4 regions of the Mesorhizobium sp. P2_C7 genome follow, and region 2 is predicted to be linked to each of the others. Evidence: predicted binding sites of a transcription regulator. Region 2 holds the regulator's gene; each other region holds the start of a gene.
What was found. Region 2 encodes PhoB, which activates phosphate uptake and scavenging genes when phosphate is short. Its sites were predicted from a motif close to TGTCATNNANCTGTCAT; they were not measured.
Positions count from the first base shown of each region.

Region 1: the regulator PhoB is predicted to act here: its motif matches at 2,344-2,360, upstream of AC1D2G_RS31535 (RNA degradosome polyphosphate kinase).
Region 3: the regulator PhoB is predicted to act here: its motif matches at 1,753-1,769, upstream of AC1D2G_RS00795 (alkaline phosphatase D family protein).
Region 4: the regulator PhoB is predicted to act here: its motif matches at 3,796-3,812, upstream of phnC (phosphonate ABC transporter ATP-binding protein).

Region 1 covers NZ_JBFUDW010000021.1:18,040-23,488, forward strand. The annotation lists gene AC1D2G_RS31520 (TIGR02117 family protein) at 77-745, shown strand; gene AC1D2G_RS31525 (FAD-dependent monooxygenase) at 774-2,012, opposite strand; gene AC1D2G_RS31530 (zinc-finger domain-containing protein) at 2,032-2,277, opposite strand; gene AC1D2G_RS31535 (RNA degradosome polyphosphate kinase) at 2,517-4,718, shown strand; gene ppx (exopolyphosphatase) at 4,718-5,449, shown strand, end outside.
Region 2 covers NZ_JBFUDW010000013.1:114,032-119,480, forward strand. The annotation lists gene pstA (phosphate ABC transporter permease PstA) at 1-197, shown strand, start outside; gene pstB (phosphate ABC transporter ATP-binding protein PstB) at 194-1,000, shown strand; gene phoU (phosphate signaling complex protein PhoU) at 1,026-1,733, shown strand; gene phoB (phosphate regulon transcriptional regulator PhoB) at 1,753-2,442, shown strand; gene AC1D2G_RS24915 (ROK family protein) at 2,597-3,844, opposite strand; gene xylF (D-xylose ABC transporter substrate-binding protein) at 4,199-5,239, shown strand; gene AC1D2G_RS24925 (sugar ABC transporter permease) at 5,389-5,449, shown strand, end outside.
Region 3 covers NZ_JBFUDW010000001.1:169,016-174,464, reverse strand. The annotation lists gene AC1D2G_RS00805 (TetR/AcrR family transcriptional regulator) at 1-329, opposite strand, end outside; gene AC1D2G_RS00800 (MFS transporter) at 403-1,686, shown strand; gene AC1D2G_RS00795 (alkaline phosphatase D family protein) at 1,841-3,415, shown strand; gene AC1D2G_RS00790 (hypothetical protein) at 3,462-3,743, opposite strand; gene typA (translational GTPase TypA) at 3,940-5,449, shown strand, end outside.
Region 4 covers NZ_JBFUDW010000005.1:377,094-382,542, reverse strand. The annotation lists gene phnE (phosphonate ABC transporter, permease protein PhnE) at 1-752, opposite strand, end outside; gene phnE (phosphonate ABC transporter, permease protein PhnE) at 856-1,812, opposite strand; gene phnD (phosphonate ABC transporter substrate-binding protein) at 1,868-2,776, opposite strand; gene phnC (phosphonate ABC transporter ATP-binding protein) at 2,878-3,726, opposite strand; gene AC1D2G_RS13715 (DUF1868 domain-containing protein) at 3,861-4,571, opposite strand; gene AC1D2G_RS13710 (DapH/DapD/GlmU-related protein) at 4,658-5,275, opposite strand; gene phnL (phosphonate C-P lyase system protein PhnL) at 5,272-5,449, opposite strand, start outside.

The DNA of each region.
Region 1 (5,449 bases), on a different contig from region 2:
GGGCTCTTTTGCGTATGGATGAGCAGGGGGCGGGCGGTCTGTGTCGCGCCGGGGTGCGTTTGCAAGGCCGCCATTCATGAAAAAACTGGGACGTTTTCTAGGCCTGCCGTTGATCGTCGTTGCGTTCGCTGTGACGCTGGGCACTCTTGTGCCGCGGCCGCTGTGGCCGCCGGCCGCCGCCAATCCCGCCAACACGCGCCATATCCTGGTGCTGAACAACCCGATCCACACCGACATCGCCATCCCGGTCGACCACAGGGTGCGCCAGCGGTTCCATTTCCTGGTCGACGCCGGCATCCAAGCCGATGGTCCGGAAGTTCGCTACTTCGTCTTCGGCTGGGGCGGTCGCGCCTTCTACCTGGAGACGCCGACGTGGTCCGAACTCAAGGCCGTCCCGGTGATGAAGGCACTGACCCTCGACGCGTCGGTCATGCATGTCGATGTTGCTGGCGCCATAGTCGAACCGCATCCGGATGTCGCCGGCTTCGACATCGGCGAGGAGCGTTTTGCAGCACTGCTCGATTTCATCGATGCGAGTTTCCAACGGGGGCCGCAAGGCCCGCTTCTTGTTCCGGGCGCGGCCTATTCCAGCTTCGACCGCTTCTATGAAGCCAACGGCCATTTCAACGCGCTGGTCGGCTGCAACACCTGGACCGCGGCGGCCTTGCGTACCGCCGGCTTGCGCACCGGCTGGTGGAACCCGCTGCCGGCTTCGCTCGGTCTGTCGCTGCGGCTTTACAATTAGCACCGCTCAACGGGCTATGCCCCAGCTTTCAGCGCCGGATGATTTTCTGCGCCTGCCAGCCATAAAGCCAGTCCAAATCGGCGGCGAGTTTTTCAGACGAGCGCATTTTCAGGAACAGATTGCGTGCGATGGAGACTGGACCCGCGGCATGCCAGGCGAGGCGGTTGAGGGCGCCGCGACGGGCGACCCTGGCAACGCGCGGCCGCCGCAGGTTCTCCCAGATTTGAAGACCTTGTCCCGGATCGCCGGGCAAGTCCGCAACGACATCCGCAAGTGCGGCCGCATCTTCGATCGCCATGGCGGCACCTTGCGCCGCGAACGGCGTCATCGCATGCGCCGCATCGCCGATCAGCGCGATGCGGTCGTTCGTCCAAGGCTGCTTACTCTCGACCGTATGGATCGGCCACGCCGTCCACCGGCCGGCTTCCTCGATCAGACGAGCAAGTGCTGCTGCCGTACCGCGCATGGCACCGGTCAAGATCCTGGTGTCGGCGTTCCCGGACCAGCCCTCGGCAATGCGTTCGCCTTTGGTGAAGGCGACAAGATTGAAGGCAGCACTCTTGCTGACGGGATAGGCGACCATGTGGAAGCCGGGATGCAGGAAGGTCGTGACGCAATTGGTGGCGCCGATCGCGGCGAAGGCTTTTCCGGCAGCGCTGTCGGCGGGAATGGTGGCACGCCAGGCCAGTTCGCCCGAAAAGTGACTTCTCGGCGAGGCCGCTCCCCTGGTTGTGTCGACAAGCCCGCGCACCGATGACCAGACGCCATCGGCGCCGACCAGCAGCAAGCCCTCGGCCTCGACGGTCTCGCCGGCCATCTCGGCAGCCACGGTGATGCCATGGCTGTCTTTGGCAACGCCGCTGACATGCGCGCCGGAAGTCAGATGAATGTTCGGCATTTCGGCAACGCGCGCAGTCAGTGCGCTCTGCAAGTCAGCCCTGTGAGCAACGAGATAGGGTGCCTGCCAGCGGGCTTCGGCGGCTTGTCCCAGCGGCACGCGTGCCAGTTCGCGCAACGTCGCGGCGTCCTTCAACACCACCGCTTCCGGCCGCACCGCTGCCGGCAGCAGCCGGTCGAGCGCGCCAAGCTGGCGAAGAATGCCTGTTGCGTTGGGAGAAAGCTGGATGCCGGCGCCTGCGGCTTCCAGGCGCTGCGCCTGTTCGAACACCTGCACGCGGTAGCCGCGTTCGGCGAACGCCAGCGCGGCGGTCAGCCCGGCGACACCCGCCCCGGCGATGACGATTTGCCGGGACCGCGTGTTGTCCATCGGGCTTGCCGCGAAGGAATCAGGCGGCCTGGTCGATGTAGATACAGCCTGCCGGCAGCGTTTCTGTCGCCTTCAGCTTGGACGAATAGCGGTAGAGCGTCGAGCAATAGGGGCAGACCTTTTCTTTGTCGTCGCCCATGTCGAGAAACACATGCGGGTGGTCGAAAGGCGGGTTGGCGCCCGTGCACATGAATTCCTTGACGCCGATGTCGATCGCCGGGTGGCCCGCATCGTTCTGGAAATGGGGAATGGAACCGCCTAACATCGTCGTCGTCTCCTTAACGCAGTCTCTTCTGCATCTGGATCATAACCGGTCTCTTTGCAAGTTCGATGAAATCAAACTGTCGCAAAAGCCTGTCAGAGGATAAGTTAAGCCGGTTAAGGCAATGACCCCGAAAACGGAATCGGGTTACGGAGAGGGTCAGGCCTCGCTTCAGGTCACCTGCGGCGCATCCGGGAAGGTTGTGTCGCTCGGCGGCGGAGCATGCGGGAAGAGCAGGAAAAATGAACGAACTGAAGCCGGTGCAGAGCGAATTCGTGAATGTCGAGGTGGCTCGCCCGGAGGGCGGCAACCCGGATCGCTTTGTCAACCGGGAGTTTTCCTGGCTGCAGTTCAACCGGCGCGTTCTCGAGGAGTCGCTGAACCTCAATCATCCGCTGCTGGAGCGCGTCCGTTTCCTGTCGATCTCGGCGGCCAACCTCGACGAGTTCTTCATGGTCCGCGTCGCTGGTCTTGCCGGCCAGGTGCGCGAGGGCATCACGCTGAAGAGCCCTGACGGCCGCACCCCCGAACAGCAGCTCGAGCAGCTGCTGCGGGAGGTCGAACGGCTGCAGGAAGACCAGCAGAAGAGCCTTTCGGCACTCATCGTGCTGCTCAACAAGGAAGGCATCGAGAGCATCACCCGTGATGCACTGACCAAGGACGAAAAGATCTGGCTGGAAGACCATTTCCAGGAGCAGGTGTTTCCGGTGCTGACGCCGCTGTCGATCGACCCGGCGCATCCGTTCCCGTTCATCCCCAATCTCGGTTTCTCGATGGCGCTGCAATTGCGCCACCGCAAGAACGGCGAAGAGATGAGCGCGCTTCTGCGCCTCCCTGTGGCGCTGAAGCGCTTCATCCGTTTGCCGGACCGCAAGCACCATGTCCGCTTCATCCCGCTGGAAGAGGCAGTCGGCCTCTATATCGGCAAGCTGTTCCCAGGCTATGAGGTCAAGGGCTCCGGCACGTTCCGCATCATCCGCGACAGTGATATCGAGGTCGAGGAGGAATCCGAGGATCTGGTGCGCCTGTTCGAGACGGCGCTGAAGCGCCGCCGCCGCGGGTCGGTGATCCGCATCGAATTTGACGTATTGATGCCGGCCGAACTGCGCGACTTCGTTGCCGGCGAGCTAGGCGTATCGTCGAGCCGCATCAGCGTTCTGACCGGTCCGCTGGCGCTCAGCCAGATTTCCGAGATCGTCGCCGTCCCGCGCGACGACCTCAAGTTCACGCCCTACAATCCGCGCTTTCCCGAGCGCATCCGCGAGCACGGCGGCGACTGCTTCGCCGCCATCCGCGAGAAGGACATCGTCGTCCATCACCCCTACGAATCCTTCGATGTGGTGGTGCAGTTCCTGCGCCAGGCGATGGCCGATCCCGAAGTGGTGGCGATCAAGCAGACGCTTTACCGCACTTCCAACGACAGCCCGATCGTGCGCGCACTGGTCGATGCGGCGGAGGCCGGCAAGTCGGTGACCGCGCTGGTCGAGCTCAAGGCGCGTTTCGATGAGGAAGCCAACATCCGCTGGGCGCGCGACCTGGAGCGCGCCGGTGTGCAGGTCGTGTTCGGCTTCCTCGAGTTGAAAACCCATGCGAAAATGTCGCTGGTGGTGCGGCGCGAGGACGGCAAGCTGCGCAACTATGTGCATCTCGGCACCGGCAACTACCATCCGGTCACCGCGCGCATCTACACCGATCTGTCTTTCTTCACCACCGATCCCACGATTGCCCGCGATGTCGCCCAGCTCTTCAATTTCATCACCGGCTATGCCGAGCCGACGGATGAAATGCGGTTGGCAATCTCGCCGTTCACGTTGAGAAGCCGCATCTTGAAGCATATTGCCGACGAGATTGCTCATGCGGTGGACGGGAGGCCGGCGCGCATCTGGATGAAGATGAACGCGCTTGTCGATCCGATCATCATCGACGCGCTCTATGACGCCAGCCGTGCCGGCGTCGAGATCGACCTCGTCGTGCGCGGCATCTGCTGCCTGCGGCCGCAGGTGCCGGGCCTGTCGGAAAATATCAGGGTCAAGTCGATCGTCGGCCGCTTTCTGGAACACAGCCGCATCTATTGCTTCGGCAATGGCCATGGGCTGCCATCGGACGAGGCGATCGTCTACATCTCGTCGGCCGACCTCATGCCGCGCAATCTCGACCGCCGCGTCGAGACCATGGTGCCGATCACCAATCCAACTGTGCATGAACAGATCCTGGGCCAGATCATGCTGGGCAACATCATGGACAATCAGCAAAGTTTCGACGTATTGGCTGATGGAACCTCCCGGCGCGTCGTGCTGGAAGAGGGCGAGGAACCGTTCAACGCGCAGGAATATTTCATGACCAATCCGAGCCTGTCGGGACGGGGTGACGCGCTGAAGTCGCATGCGCCCAAGCGTATCGCGCAGTTCAAGCGCCGCAAGAAGAACGCCGCAGCGTCCACCTGATGCTGTCTGATTCCCAGGGCCGGTTGCAGGACCGCCGACCGCTATCCATCATCGACATCGGGTCGAATTCGATCCGCCTCGTCGTCTATGAGGGGCTGGCGCGCTCGCCGACCATGCTGTTCAACGAAAAGATGCTGGCCGGCCTCGGCCGCGGCATCGTTTCCACCGGCAAGCTCGACCCCGAGGCGGTGACCCGCTCGATGGAGGAATTCCGCCGCTTTCGCGCGCTCTCCGACCAGGCTGGCGCCGAGCACATGTATGTTCTGGCCACCGCCGCAGCCCGCGAGGCGATCAACGGTCCCGATTTCATCCACCGTGCCGAGGATGTGCTCAAGACCGAGATCCGGGTGATCAGTGGCCGCCAGGAAGCCTATTATTCGGCGCTCGGCGTCATTTCGGGCTTCCATCCGGCCAATGGCATCGCCGGCGATCTGGGTGGCGGCAGTCTCGAACTGGTCGACGTCAACGGCGAGGCGATCGGCGACGGCATAACGCTGCCGCTTGGCGGCTTGCGCCTGCAGGACATGGCGAAGAACTCGCTGACCCAGGCGGCCAAGATCACGCGTGACGAACTGTCGAGGGCCAAGCTGTTGAAAGGCGGGCAGGGCAGGCCCTTCTACGCTGTCGGCGGCACCTGGCGAAATCTCGCCCGGCTGCACATGGAAATGACAAATTATCCGCTCGGCGTCATGCACCATTACGAGATCAGCGCCGACAGTGCGACGAACTTC
Region 2 (5,449 bases):
CGCTCAACAACCAGTTCTGGTCGAGCAATCTCAACGCGCCGATGGCCAGCCTGCCTGTGACCATCTTCCAGTTTGCTCTCAGCCCTTACGAGGAATGGCAGCAACTGGCCTGGACCGGTGCACTCATCATCACATTGACGGTTCTCGCGCTCAGCATCTTTGCTCGCAGCCTGACCGGACGCAGAGAGGACAAATGAGCCAGATGTTGTCTCCAGACATGACGATCGCCGCCGAGGCAATTGCCGGCAAGGCCAAGATCGAGGTCAAGAACCTCAACTTCTACTACGGCCAGAGCAAGGCGCTGAAGGACATCACGCTGTCGCTGCCCGAGCGCAGCGTCACCGCCTTCATCGGACCTTCGGGCTGCGGGAAGTCGACGCTGCTGCGCGTCTTCAACCGCATCTACGAGCTCTATCCCAAGCAGACCGCCGAGGGCCAGGTGCTGCTCGACGGCCAGAACGTTCTCGACCGCTCGCAGGACCTCAATCTGCTGCGGACCAAGATCGGCATGGTGTTCCAGAAGCCGACGCCGTTCCCGATGTCGATCTATGAAAACATCGCCTTCGGCGTCAGGCTCTACGAGAAGATCAGCAAGTCCGAGATGGACGGCCGTGTCGAGCAGGCGCTGAAGCGCGCCGCACTGTGGACCGAAGTGAAGGACAAGCTCAACGCCAGCGGCCTCAGCCTCTCCGGCGGCCAGCAGCAGCGTCTCTGCATCGCCCGCACCGTGGCGGTGAAGCCGGAAGTCATCCTGCTCGACGAGCCGGCCTCGGCGCTTGACCCGCTGTCGACCGCCAAGATCGAAGAGCTGATCGACGAGTTGCAAGCCGACTACACGATCGTCATCGTCACCCACAACATGCAGCAGGCGGCGCGCGTGTCGAAGCAGACCGCCTTCATGTATCTGGGCGAACTGGTCGAGTTCGACCGCACCGAGAAGATCTTCACGTCGCCCCGCGAGAAGCGCACGCAGGACTACATCACCGGCCGCTTCGGCTGAGCTCAGGCATACGAGGACTAAGATCATGGGCGAACACACAGTCGCTTCTTTCGACGAGGATCTCGGACAGATCAGCAGGCTGATCCGCGACATGGGCGACCTCGCCGGCTCGATGGTCGGCGGCGCCACCAAGGCGCTGCTGAATTCCGACAACGCCCTGGCGCAGCGAGTCGTCTCCGACGATGCGATCATGGACGCGCGCCAGCGCGAGCTCGACGACCGCGCTATCACACTGATCGCTAAGCGTCAGCCGATGGCCGACGATCTGCGCCATGTTGTCGGTTCGATCCGCATGGCCGGCGACCTCGAGCGCATTGGCGACCTTGCCAAGAACATCGCCAAGCGCGTCGGCACCGTCGGCCTCAGCGTAACCCCGCGCGACCTGTCGCACTCCATCGACGCAATGGCGCAGCTGGTGCTGATCCAGGTGCAGGGCGTCATCGAGGAATATACGGCGCGCGACGCGGCGGCGCTGGCGAAGCTGCGCGCCGACGACGAGCGCATCGACGTCAAGTACACCTCCGTGTTCCGCGAACTCCTGACCTACATGATGGAAGACCCGCGCAACATCACCGCCTGCACGCATCTTTTGTTCTGCGCCAAGAACCTCGAACGCATCGGCGATCACGTCACCAACATCGCGGAAAATGCGTACTATGTTTTGACCGGCACGCAGCTGCCCGCCAATCGTCCGAAGCAGGACGAGACGGCAATGTCCGCGCCGGCGGCATGACGGCAGGGGTGACCAGTCGATGATCGCGCCACGCATCATGGTGGTGGAGGACGAGGAGCCGCTAGGTGTGCTGCTCCGTTACAATCTGGAGTCCGAGGGTTACCAGGTCGAGGTGGTGACGCGCGGCGACGAGGCCGAGATCCGCCTGCAGGAGAACGTCCCCGACCTTCTGGTGCTGGACTGGATGGTGCCGGCGGTTTCCGGAATCGAACTCTGCCGCCGGCTAAGGATGCGTCCCGAGACCGAGCGGCTGCCGATCATCATGCTGACCGCGCGTGGCGAGGAAAGCGATCGTGTGCGGGGCCTCTCGACAGGCGCCGACGATTATCTGGTCAAGCCGTTCTCGACGCCGGAGTTCATGGCCAGGGTCAAGGCGCTGCTGCGCCGCGCCAAGCCGGAAGTGCTGTCCAGCGTGCTCAAGGTCGGCGACATCGTGCTCGATCGTGAATCGCACAGGGTCTATCGCAAGAAGAGCGAGATCCGGCTCGGACCGACCGAATTCCGCCTGCTCGAATTCATGATGCGCCATCCCGGCCGTGTGTTCTCGCGCAGCCAACTGCTCGACAATGTCTGGGGCGAGACGATCTACATCGACGAACGCACGGTCGACGTGCATGTCGGCCGGCTGCGCAAGGCGGTCAACAATGGCCGCATGCCCGATGTCATCCGCACCATTCGTGGGGCGGGCTACGCAATCCGGGAAGATTAGGGATATGCTGATATTCAGGTGATGCCGGCCTGCGAACGGCAGTTTCCTGCGCTTCCGGCACTCACGGATCCAAATGTCCGCTCCGCTCCGGTTCTTGGAACCCGCCATTCTCGACTCGGCCTAACCTGAATCTCAACACATCCAGGCGCGCCATTCACGCGACGTTCTTGCCGCCGAGGCCGGACCTCGCCTGCGTGCCGGGCGCGAAAATCTCCTGGTCGACAAAGGTCAATGCCCGCGTGGCGCAGCCTTCGCGGATCAGTGGAAGTTCGTTCGGTTCGGTGTCGAAGGAAATCGATTGCGAATGCTGGCCGCCGGCGGTCTGGGCAATCGCCTCGCGCAATGCCGGCTCGATCAGGTCGAAGGCGGCGGCGCTGACGCCGACCATGGCGACGGGCGCCGGGTCGATCAGCGCGAACAGGCTGCCGAGACCGTAGCCGAGTGCCTCGCCGGCCTTGCGATAGGCCTCGCGCTCGGGTCCATCCCTCTCGCGGGCCGCGGTCGCCAGCGCGCGCATGTCGGCATCACTGACATCGGCGACCGGTTCCGCGTCCTCACTCATCTGCCTTGCGTTGCGCCAGATGGCGTAGTTGCCGGCATAGGCCTCGACGCAGCCGCGCCGCCCGCAGCGGCACAGCGCGCCGTGCGGCCGATGGATCATATGGCCGAACTCGCCGCCCGAGGAATGAGTGCCGGTGAACAGCTCGCCCTTCAGCACCAGGCCCATGCCGATGCCGTGCGACAACAGGATGGCGATGAAGTCGTCGCGGTAGCGCTCGGGGTCGCGCCAGCGCAACGCTATCGCCATCATATTGCAGTCGTTCTCCATGGTGGCGGGGATGCCGAACTCGTCCTCGAGTATGTCGGCGAAGGCGATGTCGGTGTGCGGCGTGATCGGCGACCACAGCATGGCGCGGGCACGCGTGTCGGTGATGCCCTGGATCGCCAACGCGATGCGGGCGACACTGCGGACGTCGAGGTCGGGGTCTTCGAGACGACGCCGTACGATGGCAACGCATTCACCGACCAGCGCGTCGCGCGACATGGTCAGCGTGTCCAGCCGGCGCTGTTCCTCGGCGATCACCTGGCCGGCATAGTCGATGACGGCGACCGAGAGGAAGTTCAGTGACAACACCACGGTCATCACCGCCGCCGCTTCCGGATTGAGGCCGAGGCCGACCTGGGGCCGGCCGCGTTTGAGCGAGCCGGCCTCGCTCGGCTTGCCCTCAGTCAGGATGCCTTCGCCGATGAGGTCGGAGGAGATCGCCGATATGGTCGAATGGCTGAGGCCCGTGGTCGCGGCGATCTCGGTGCGGGACGGCTGTCCGGCGCGGCGCACGGCCGCAATCACCATCGCCCGGTTGCGGCGGCGCAGATCGTCGTGGCGGATTCCGACCGACATGCTTTTTCACATCCTCCCGGTCGCTGCAGCCTTTCGTGCCTCCCGAAGGCCATCAGCGAAGCCTGAAAGCGCGACGCGCTTCAGGCACTTGTTTCTGCGCGTGTCGTTGCCCCAAAACCGCTGCGCACTTTTGGGCGACATGCGCCACGCCAAATTCTGGCAGAACCCCACCATCCTGTCATTATTTATTACGGAGCTCGAAAAAAACTCGGAGAGACGTCAAAATCCATCAGAATCGATGTTGACAGCGTTCGGGCGTTGGATCACTATTTTTTCGAGGCTCGAAAAAATAGAGCCTCTGTGCCGGCCTACGGGTCAGTTTGGTCGCGCCATACGCGGCGCAGGGAGGATATTATGAAAAAATTCACAGCCGCCATCCTGGCGGGTGTCGCCATGTCGCTGACGCTGGTGTCGGTCGCGCAGGCGAAGGACAAGGTCATCGGCGTTTCGTGGTCCAACTTCCAGGAAGAGCGCTGGAAGACCGACGAAGCGGCGATGAAGAAGGCCATCGAGGCGGCTGGTGACAAATACATTTCCGCTGATGCACAGTCCAATCCGGGCAAGCAGCTCACCGACGTCGAGAGCCTGATTTCGCAGGGCGCCAACGCGCTGATCATCCTGGCGCAGGATGCCTCGGCCATCGGCCCGGCGGTGCAGAAGGCATTGGACGAAGGCATTCCGGTCGTCGGCTATGACCGGCTGATCGAGAACAAGAACGTGTTCTACCTAACCTTCGACAACAAGGAAGTCGGCCGCATGCAGGCCCGCGAAGTGTTCAAGGTCAAGCCGGAAGGCAACTACGTCTTCATCAAGGGCTCGGGCGCCGATCCGAATGCCGATTTCCTGTTCGCCGGCTCCATGGAAGTGCTCAAGGCAGCCATCGACAGCGGCAAGATCAAGAATGTCGGCGAAGCCTATACGGATGGCTGGCTGCCCGCCAATGCCCAGAAGAACATGGAACAGTTCCTCACCGCCAACGACAACAAGGTCGATGCCGTGGTGGCAGCCAATGACGGCACCGCCGGCGGCGTCGTCGCCGCGCTGACGGCGCAAGGGCTGGCAGGATCGGTTCCGGTGTCCGGCCAGGACGGCGACCATGCCGCACTGAACCGCGTCGCACTCGGCACACAGACCGTGTCGGTGTGGAAGGACGCACGCGAACTCGGCAAGAACGCTGCCGAAATCGCCTCGCAGCTGGCCGCTGGCACTGCCCTGGACAAGATCCCGAACGCCGTGAAGTTCACCACGCCCGGCGGCAACGAGACCAACTCGCTGTTCCTGACCCCGATCGCGATCACCAAGGACAATCTCAACGTCGTCATCGACGCCGGCTGGATCAAGAAGGACGAAGTCTGTGCAGGCGTCGCCGCCGGCACCGTCGCGGCCTGCAACTAAAACCGAACGGGATCCCGGTTCGATCTCAGCGCCGCGGCCCCTGGGCCGCGGCGTTTCTCAAGGGGCATTCCGCTTCAAATGATCGCGGAAAGCAAATAGCATCGTGTTTCCGGCATCCGCGCCAGACGGCAAACCGGTGGGAGGACTTCATGACCGACACGACCTCTAACACGCCTGCTGCGAATACGCCCGTAGACCGGGCGCGTGCGT
Region 3 (5,449 bases), on a different contig from region 2:
GTGCGCTTGCCGATGCGGGTCAGGAATGCCTTGATCTGCGCACGCGGGTCGCCGGGATGGGCGGCGACCGCCTCATCGAAACGCTCCCAGTATTCCTGGTCGTACTGCCTGAGATAGGAGGCCGCCAATTCGTCTTTGGAAGGAAAGCTTCGATAGAGGCTGGGCTTGGTGACGCCGGCGCGCTTGACGATCTCGTCGACGCCGATCGCCCTGATGCCGCGCCGGTAGAACAGCTCATAGGCCACGTCGAGGATCTTCTTGGCGGCCTTTGGTGGCGCCGACGCATGACCGTCGCTGATGGTCAGTTCAATATTTTTGTCCGTTGGCATCATGGAACTCGATTGACAATGTTACCGATCGGTACGTATACCTTCTCCCATCTGCAACGTACCGGTCAGTAACATGATAGCTCAATCCCGTCCGTTTGGCCAGCGCTACGCTTTCGTCGTGGTTGGCGTCATCTTCCTCTGCCTGCTGGTCGCGGCCGGCCTGCGCTCGGCGCCCGCCGTCATGATGCTGCCGCTGGAGAACAGTTTCGGCTGGCGTCGCGACGTCGTCTCGCTGGCCGCCGGTGTCGGCATCCTGCTCTACGGCCTGACCGGGCCGTTCGCCGCCGCCCTGATGGAGCGGATCGGGCTGCGCCGCACGCTGCTTGCCTCGCTGGTGGTGATGTCTGGCTCGACCGCGCTTAGCCTCTTGATGACCAAGCCCTGGCATCTGTTCATCACCTGGGGCGTGTTCTCGGGCATTGGTTCCGGCGCTGTCGCCAGCGTGCTCGGCGCCACCATCGTCAACCGCTGGTTCAAGACCAATCGCGGCCTTGTCATGGGGCTGATGTCGGCCTCCAGTGCCTCAGGCATGCTGGTGTTCCTGCCGCTGATCGCCTCGCTCGCACAGTCGGGCGGCTGGCAGCCGGTTGTCATCGCCGTTTCGATCGCCACCGCTGCTCTGGTGCCGCTGGTCTGGCTGCTGGTACCGGAGCGGCCGGCTTCGATCGGCATGGTGCGCTATGGTGCCGCGGCCGACGATGTGCCGCCGGTGTCACCGGCATCGCAGGGCAATTTCCTCGCCCACACGTTCTCGACGCTGCGCCGCGCCGCCGGCACGCGCGTGTTCTGGTATCTGTTCGCCACCTTCTTCGTCTGCGGTTTCACCACCAACGGTCTGGTCGGCACGCATCTGATCGCCTTCTGCGGCGACATGGGCATCGGCGAGGTGCAGGCGGCCGGCCTGCTGTCGATGATGGGCATTTTCGACCTGATCGGCACGACGCTGTCGGGCTGGCTCACCGACCGTTTCGACCCGCGCAAGCTGCTCGGCGTCTATTATGGGATCCGTGGCCTGTCGCTGATCTACCTGCCCTATTCCGGCTTCTCGGCAACCAGCCTGATCATCTTCGCGGTGCTTTACGGCCTCGACTGGATCGCCACCGTGCCGCCGACGCTGAGGCTCGCCAACGAGGCGTTCGGCGATCGCAGCGGTCCGATCGTGTTCGGCTGGATCGTCGCCGGACATCAGATCGGCGCAGCTGCTGCCGCAGCCTTCGGCGGCACGATGCGCGAGCTTCAGGGCAACTACGAGCTGGCCTTCATGATCGCCGGCATGACGGCAATCGCCGCCGCCTGTATCTCTCTGTTGATCAACACCAGCCGACCGGCCTTCGATCCTGAACCGCAAGCGGCGTAAGGCGACTGGGTGCGGCTCTCCCTTCTCCCCCTGGAGACAAGGGGAGAACGTGCCCAGCCTGTTGGTTGTTATCAAACCTTCATGGTTTGGAGATGCGCCTGAAACATTGAGGTTGGACCTTGGTGGCACCGTTCAAGCCATCCAGGAGACAGCCATGAACAAGCTCTCGATGACCCGCCGTGCTTTCGTCACCTCGGCCAGCGCCGCTGGCCTGGTCGGCGTCTCCGACCTGGCGCTGCCATACTATTCACGCGCCAGCCAGCGCCCGGCCTTCACCCATGGCGTCCAGTCAGGCGATGTCGACGCCACCAGCGGCATGGTGTGGGCGCGCACGGATCGGCCGTCGCGCGTCATGTTCGAAGTGTCGTCGACCGAAAGTTTCACTGATGCCGTCCGCCTGGCGCCGCTCGATACCTCGCCGGCCAGCGACTATACGGTCAAGCGTCTGCTCACCGACCTCGCTTCCGACCAGGATATCTTCTATCGCATGACGGCGGCCGATCTCGCCGACATCAATGTGGTTTCCGAGCCGATCACGGGCCGCTTCCGCACCGCGCCTGCCTCCAGGCGCGACATCAAGTTCGCCTGGTCGGGCGACACCGCTGGCCAAGGCTGGGGAATCGACGAGACCGGCATGAAGACCTACGCCACGATCGGCAAGCACACGCCCGACTTCTTCCTGCATTCGGGCGACACCATCTATGCCGACGGCGCCATGAAGGACGAGGTCGACCTGCCCGGGGGCGGCAAGTGGAAGAACGTCGTGCTGATCGAGGGCAAGCGCAAGGTCGCCGAGACGCTGGACGAATACCGCGACCAGTGGAAATACAACATGATGGACAAGAACGTGCTGGGCCTCAGCGCCATCTGCCCGACCTTCTACCAGTGGGACGACCACGAAGTGCTGAACAACTGGTCGGATTCGAAGGATCTCAGCGCCGACAACCGGTACACGGAGAAATCCATCCATGTGCTGGCGGCACGCGCGGCGCGTGCGTTCCATGAAATGACGACGATCCGCTATGAACCGTCCGAGCCGGGCCGCGTCTATCGCAAGATTGCCTATGGGCCGCTGCTCGACGTGTTCTTCCTCGACATGCGTTCCTATCGCGGTCCCAACGGTCCGGACATGCAAGATGAGATGACGCCGCAATCGCGCATGCTCGGCGAACAGCAGACGAAATGGCTGAAGCGCGAACTGGCAAATTCGAAGGCAACCTGGAAAATCATCGCCGCCGACATGCCGCTCGGCCTCGTCGTTTGGGACGATGGCGCCAAGAAGGTCGGCGCGGAAGCGGTCAGCAATGGCGACAACGGCCCGGCCAAGGGACGCGAGCTCGAGATCGCCGATCTGCTGCGCTTCATCAAGAATGCCGGCATCAGCAACACCGTCTGGCTGACCGCCGACGTGCATTACACCGCTGCGCACTACTACAATCCCGACAAGGCGCAGTTCCAGGATTTCAATCCGTTCTGGGAATTCGTCTCGGGCCCGATCCATGCAGGCACGTTCGGCCCGAACGATTTCGACATGACCTTCGGTCCGGAGCTGAAATTCATCAAGGCGCCAACCGCCGAGCAAGGCCAGAACCTGCCGCCGTCAGCCGGCCTTCAATTCTTCGGGCTGGTCGATATCAATGGCGCCAGCGAGCAGATGACGGTGCGGCTGATGGACCGCGACGACAACGAACTCTACAAGGTCACGCTCGACCCGGTGCGGTCGGCGTAAAGCCGACCTTCGTCATCTCTGGAATGACGACCGCTGGCGGCGGTCGTCAGTCGGGATAGCAGACCATCGGGACGTTCGGCCAGACGGCGGTGTCGCAGTTGGCGGCGTCCTGCCTCTGCTTGAAGGCGGCGCTGACCGGGCCGGTCACCATCGGGTCGACGCCGTCGGGTGCGTCGGCAAAGACCTGCTCGGCGGATGGCGCAACGGTTGGCAAGGCCGGCCGCGCTTCCTTCTGCGTCGCAGCCGACTGCGCGGCGTTGGCCGCCAGCAGGATAGCAAAGGCAGCGGACGCGATGAGCGGCCAAAATCGGTTGAGTTTATCGGTCATGACGTTCGAACTGTCCGGGCCTCGAAAGGTTCCCGCCTTGGTTAACAAAATCATTTCACACGCAGATGCTTAAGATTTGATGAGTATTTGGTGTCGCGCGTCCTCTTTCGCAACTGCGAAAAACCCTGTATGAGCCGCGCAACCGAAAGAGGCAGCGCCTTTGGCCTGCTGCCTGCAACGCTTCCGAGACCAGAACATGAAAATCCGTAATATCGCGATCATCGCGCACGTCGACCATGGAAAAACCACCCTCGTCGACCAGTTGCTCCGGCAATCCGGCTCCTTCCGCGACAATCAGCGCGTCGCTGAGCGCGCCATGGATTCCAACGACCTCGAAAAGGAACGCGGTATCACCATCCTGGCCAAGGCGACCTCGGTCGACTGGAAGGACACCCGCATCAACATCGTCGACACCCCTGGCCACGCCGACTTTGGCGGAGAGGTCGAGCGCATCCTGTCGATGGTGGATTCGGCCATCGTGCTGGTCGACGCCGCCGAAGGGCCGATGCCGCAGACCAAGTTCGTCGTTGGCAAGGCGCTCAAGGTCGGCCTGAAGCCGATCGTCGTCATCAACAAGATCGACCGTCCGGACGCCCGCCATGTCGAGGTGGTCAACGAGGTGTTCGACCTGTTCGCGGCGCTCGACGCCACCGACGAGCAGCTCGATTTCCCGATCCTCTACGGTTCAGGCCGCGATGGCTGGGTTTCGGAAAATCCGGAAGGCCCAAAGGACCAGGGCCTGGCGCCGCTGTTCGATCTCGTCATCAAGCATGTGCCGACGCCGACCGTTCATCCCGGCCCATTCCGCATGATCGGCACCATCCTGGAAGCCAATCCTTTCCTTGGCCGTATCATCACCGGCCGCATCGAGAGCGGCACCCTGAAGTCCAACCAGCCGGTCAAGGTGCTGCACCATGACGGCACGCTGGTCGAGACCGGCCGTATTTCCAAGATCCTCGCCTTCCGCGGACTCGAGCGCCAGCCGATCGAAGAAGCCCAGGCGGGCGATATCGTCGCCATCGCCGGCCTGTCGAAGGGCACTGTCGCCGATACGTTCTGCGACCCGTCCGTGACCGAACCCCTGCATGCGCAGCCGATCGATCCGCCGACCGTGACCATGTCCTTCCTCGTCAATGACAGCCCGCTGGCCGGCACCGAAGGCGACAAGGTGACCAGCCGCGTCATCCGTGACCGCCTGCTGCGCGAGGCCGAAGGCAATGTCGCGCTGAAGATCGAGGAATCGCCGGACAAGGATTCGTTCTTCGTCTCCGGCCGCGGTGAATTGCAGCTGGCCGTGCTGATCGAGACGATGCGCCGCGAAGGCTTCGAGATCGCCGTGTCGCGGCCGCGCGTCGTCATGCAGAAGGGCGAAAGCGGCGAATTGCTGGAGCCGGTCGAGGAAGTCGTCATCGACGTCGACGAGGAGCATGCCGGCATCGTCGTGCAGAAGATGTCGGAGCGCAAGGCCGAGATGGTCGAGCTGCGCCCGTCCGGCGGCAACCGCCAGCGCATCGTTTTCCACGCGCCGACGCGTGGCCTGATCGGCTACCAGTCGGAACTGTTGACCGACACGCGCGGCACCGCCGTGATGAACCGGCTGTTCCATGCCTACGAGCCCTACAAGGGAGAATTGCCGGGCCGCACCAATGGCGTGCTGATCTCCAACGAGCAGGGCGAAGCGGTGGCCTATGCCATGTGGAACCTGG
Region 4 (5,449 bases), on a different contig from region 2:
TGCAACAACTTCGTCCAGACGTCGCCGTGCTGCCACTGGGCGTTGTTCCAGATATTGTATCCCGCCAGCGCGAGGTTAGAGGTGCCCGGCTTGAGTTCGGGGCCGGACACGATCAGCGAGGCCACTTCACTGGCCGACTTGCCGAAGAAGGGCGAGCGCGTGTCGAAGACGAAATTTGCCCAGCCGAGGAAGCGCTTGCGGACCTTGACGCGGTCGACGGTGACGCGCACTTCGCCGGCGAAGCCCATCTTGGCCACCACCTCGTCGTCATGAGCGGTGATCCAGTCCGGCACCGGGCCCGAGATCACCGGCTTGCCGCCGGTCAGCGACACCGGCACCGTCTCGCCATTGGCCACGATCGTCGCCTTGGTCTTGTCGAAGGTGACGGACTTGCCGGGGCCGTCGATCAGGACGCTGAAAGTGCCGTCCGCGTTCTTGATGACCCAGTCTGGATTCGGGTTCTCGCCAAGCGCGGAAAAGCGCGGGTATTTCGGTGTGATCTCGGGCTGGTCGAGCCGAAATTCCGGCTGCAGGTCATAGCTGACCCACTGCGTCAGGAAGAGCGGCAGTCGTTCCCAGTGCGATTCCCGCAGCACTTGCGGCAGGCTGAAGAACCACAAGGCATAGATGAGGTAAAGCAGTATGCCGACGAACAGGAACAGCGGGGCGAAGCGCTTGTACGTCGGCCGCCGGAACACTTGCGGGTAGCGCTCCTCGATCAACCGGATTTCGTCGGCGGTCATCGTCGCCATGATCAAGAACCTGATCCATCCCGATAGGACCGGGATGGGGCTCTATCTTTTGGTTTTGCCATGGTCTTTTCCGAAAACCGGATTCCACTTTTCGGGATCATGGCTAAGCACCCATCAGGAAGGCTTGTTCGCCGACCAGCTTGCGGCGCAGCCAGGCCGAGAACTGGTCGATGATGAAGATGGTCGTGAACAAGAGCAGCACCAGCGCCAGCGTCTTGGCGCCGAAGCCGCGTGAGATCGAGAGTTTCAATTCCTCGCCGATGCCGCCGCCACCGACGGCGCCGATGATGGTCGAAGCGCGCACATTGATCTCGACGCGGAGCAGCGTGTAGGACATGAAGTTGGGCAGCACCTGCGGCAGGTCGGCAAAGCGCACCCGCTCGAACCAGTTGGCGCCGACCGCCCTCAGGCCTTCCTCGGCGCGCATGTCGATGTTCTCGTTGATCTCATAGAACAGCTTGCCGAGCGCGCCGATCGAATGCAGGCCGATGGCGATGATGGCAGCGATCGGACCGGTCGAGACGATGGCGGCGAAGAGGCCGGCAATGACGATCTCCGGAAAAGCGCGCAGCAGCTCCATGAAGCGCTTGACGACGAGCCTCAGCACCGGATGCGGCGTCAGGTTGCGCGCGGCGATGAAGGAAAACGGCACGGCGAAGATGAAGCCGATAAACGTCGAGACCAGGGCCACGTTCACCGTGGTCAGCATGAGCTCGAAATATTCAGGGATGTAAAAGCCGCCCCAGACATAGACGCGGCCGAGCGGAAAGTTGAATTCCTGGGTGCCGGTGTCATGCGGCGAGGCAATGTCGAACAGCGCCCGCCAGACGTCGTTCCAATCCTTGGGGATCAGCCAGCTCAGGAAGTCCAGAATATGCGGCAGCCGGTCGAAGAAGTGCCCAGCATTGGCTTCGTCGGCGAACCACATGCTCGCAAACGTCGCGGCAAGCAGTAAACCGACGCCAAGCACCGTATAGAGCCGGCGCAGCGATATCTGGCGTCGCCAGGCATCGGCCATCTGATGGGTGGCGGCGGAGGGGGCTGTCACGGAAAGGGTCATGATCGGACAAACAGAAAGGGCGGTGCTTTCAACACCGCCCTTCTGATTTTTGCCGTTAGCCGCCGATGGCCGCCTTACGGGCTTCGACGATGACGTTGTAGAAGTCCGCCTTCACCGGAACGTAGCCGGTGAAATCGCCGCCTTCGACGCCCTCGAAGCAAGCCTTGTCCTTGGCCGGCAGGGCCGTGAAGAAGGCAGTCAGCTTGGCGGTCATGTCGTCGCCGAGCGCGGTGCGCACGACCAGCGGGCCGTTCGGGATCAGGCCCGAGCGCCAGACTTCGACGAAGTCGTTAGGGTCGACGGCGCCCTTGGCGACTTCCTTGTGGAAGGTGCCAGAGGTGTAGCCGTTCTTGAAATCGCCGATGCCCGAGGAATCGTCCACCGCGACGTCGACCTTGCCGTCACGCACGGCCAGGACGTTGTTCTCGTGACCGCCATTGAACTGGGTCGAAGCGAAGAAGGTTTCGTTCGAAGCGCCAGTGTCCTTCGGGATCTGGGTCAGCGGGATCAGATAGCCGGAGGTCGAATCCGGATCGGCGTAGCCAAGCTTCTTGCCCTTGGCCGACTTGATGTCGGTGATGCCGGAAGACTTGAGCGCCAGGCCGATCGAATAGTAGCCGGTGGCGCCGTCAGTCTGCTGGGTGGTGAGGATCGGGGTTACCGCCTTCGGGTCCTTGAGGGCGATGCTGGCATAGCCGGAAGCGCCGAGTTCGGCGAAGTCGAGGGTGCCGCCGAGCAGGCCCTGGATGACGCCGTCATAGTCGGCGGCGGGGAACAGCGAGACCTTCTCGAAACCGAATTCGGCCTTCAGATGGTCGGCCAGGCACTGGTAGTTGCGCAGCCGGTCGGTTTCGTTCTCGCCGCCGAGGATGCCGACGCGGAATTCCTTCATATCGGCGGCGTGGGCCATGCTGGTTGCCATGGCGAGCACCGAAACGGCGCTGAAAACCATCTTCCTGAACATTGGATATCTCTCCTGTGGGTTCCGGCCCCGCGCCGGTAGCGTTGGTTATTCTGACAGGTGCCCTTGACGCGGGCTGGCGATCCAGGTCGCTCTTTCTTGACTCAATATCCCGGGAATGCGGGCTCGAGCGGTCCGGCGGATGCAGTGATCTTTTGCTTGTAGGCGATGCTGGTCGAGGTGATGGCCTCGGAGATTTCGCCGCCATTGCTGTCGGCGCCATAGACGAGGCGGACGGCCTCGCGGTTGAGCTCTTCCGGCGGGCCGTCGAAGACGACCTTGCCGGCGGCCATGCCGATGATGCGGTTGCAGTAGGCGCGGGCAGTGTCCAGCGTGTGCAGATTGGTGACGACGGTGATGCCTTCGCGCAGATTGATGTCCTGCAGCGAATCCATCACCACCTTGGCGTTGAGTGGGTCGAGCGAAGCGATCGGCTCGTCGGCGAGGATCACCTTGGGCTGCTGCATCATGGCGCGGGCAATGGCGACGCGCTGCTGCTGGCCACCCGACAAAGTACCGGCAGGCTGCATTGCGGTGCGGGCAATGTCGAGCCGCTCGAGCGCGGCGACCGCCTCGGCGCACTCGGCGCGGGAAAACATGCCGAGCAGGTTCGACATGGTCGAACGGTGGTTCAGCTTGCCGAGCAGCACATTGGTCAGCACGTCGAGGCGCGGCACCAGGTTGAATTGCTGGAAGATCATGGCGCAGTCGCGCTGCCAGCGCCGGAGCGGCGAACCGCGGAGCTGGGAAACCTCGGCGCCGTCAAAAAAAATCGATCCCTGGCTGGGATCGATGAGACGATTGATCATGCGAAGAAGGGTTGATTTGCCGGCACCCGAACGGCCGATAATGCCAACCATCTGACCCTGCGGGATCGAGACGTTGATATCGCTGACGGCAGTGTTCTTGCCAAATCGTCGGGTGACGCCGCGGATTTCGAGCGTGGCTGACATGGTCGTTTCCAGTCCAGTCGCGTTGAAGGTCTGTTAAGAACTTCGCTAGCGCAGCGCCATGAACCTGCGGTGTCGGATTGATGTCAGTTTTGTTACTGCCCACAGGCGCGGCGTCAGGCGCCTGGTGGTGTCGATCAGCTGAGCACCTGCAACTCCTCGAAATGCTCCATGTCCCTGAAGCTGCAGAAGGCCGGCGCCTTGATCTCGATCGCCGGAGCCTGCCGCGCGAAAAGCGCGAGAGAGTCATCGAACAGTTGCTGCCATACGGCCGCCCTGTCATCCGCAAGACGCTGGATCTGATAGGCGAAGGTGATGTGGAAGACGTAGCTGTCATGGTCGGGATGCCGGTAGCCGAACGGCACCGCCAAGGCATCGCGCCATGCGCCCATGATGCGCACGTCCTCGTCGGTCGCGCCGGCGACGGTGAGGCCGGTCGGTACGATTTCGACCACCTTGATGTTGAACGGGCCTAAGCCCTTAAAACCCTTCAGGCGTTCCAAATAGAGGCGGGTCATTGCGTCGATGCTGGTGTCGAGCGGCACGTCATGCGGCCAGTAAGGCAAGCGGCGGCGATATTCGATGATGCCCTGGAACAGCGTCATGTGCAGGCTGGAGACGGGGGTGAAGGCCAGCCGGTCGGCATCGGGCATCGCCAGCATCCGGTCGCGCACCTCAAGCACCACGGCCTCGGAGGGCGAACCGCTGACGAGATGGCTGACGACCGTGTTGCCGGGCTCGATCAGGAAATTGCCCGACATGTCGTAGCGCGTGCCGAGATGAACGGGTGGCTTCGGATTGGAGCCGGCAAAGAATCCGGCGAGCGAGGGTCTGACAGAAACAGGCATTTGCGATCTCCAGGGCAGATGGCGTCCCGCCCCGGCGATGTGTCAGGGAGATGAAACAGGCTCACCCATGACAATGATGTGATCGCCTATTCGCCATATTTTTCCAGAAAGGCCTCGGCCGACAGTTCCCGGAAATCATCCAGTGCTGTCCGCAGCTTGGCATGGTCCCAGTCCCACCAGGCGAGCGCCTGGTAGCGTTCGGCGGTACGGCGGTCGAAACGCTCGCGGATTGGTCTGGCCGGCACGCCGCCGACGATGGTGTAAGGTGCGACATCCTTCGAGACGACGGCACCGGCGCCGACCGCGGCGCCATCGCCAACAGTGACGCCGGGCAGGATGGTCGAGCCGTGACCGAGCCAGGTGTCGTGGCCGATGGTGACCCGCTTGGCGCGGCGCTGGGCGAAGAATTCACTTTCGTGCTCTGCGTCGTCCCAATAGTCGGAAGCGCGATAGGTGAAATGGTGCAGCGTCGGCCGCCACGTCGGGTGGTTGGTGGCGTTGATGCGCACGCTGGCTGCAATGTTGGAAAACTTGCCGATCGTCGCGCACCAGACGGCGCAGTCCTGCATCATGTAGGAATAGTCGCCGAGGATGCTCTCGGAAACCCGGCTTCTGTCGGCGATCTCGGTCCAGCGGCCAAGCGTCGAGTTCTGCACGTCCGCCGTCGGGTGGATCAGCGGCGTCTCTGACAACTTTTTCGTCATGCGGCGATTTTTCCGGGCGCGAAAGCGGTGACGTCGATGATGCGGTCGGCGACGGCCTCGCGCACGTCGTGGTCGTGGAAGATGCCGAGCAGGGCGACGCCCGCGGCCTTCTTGGCGGCGATGAGTTCGATCACAACGTCGCGATTCCTGGCATCGAGCGAGGCGGTCGGTTCG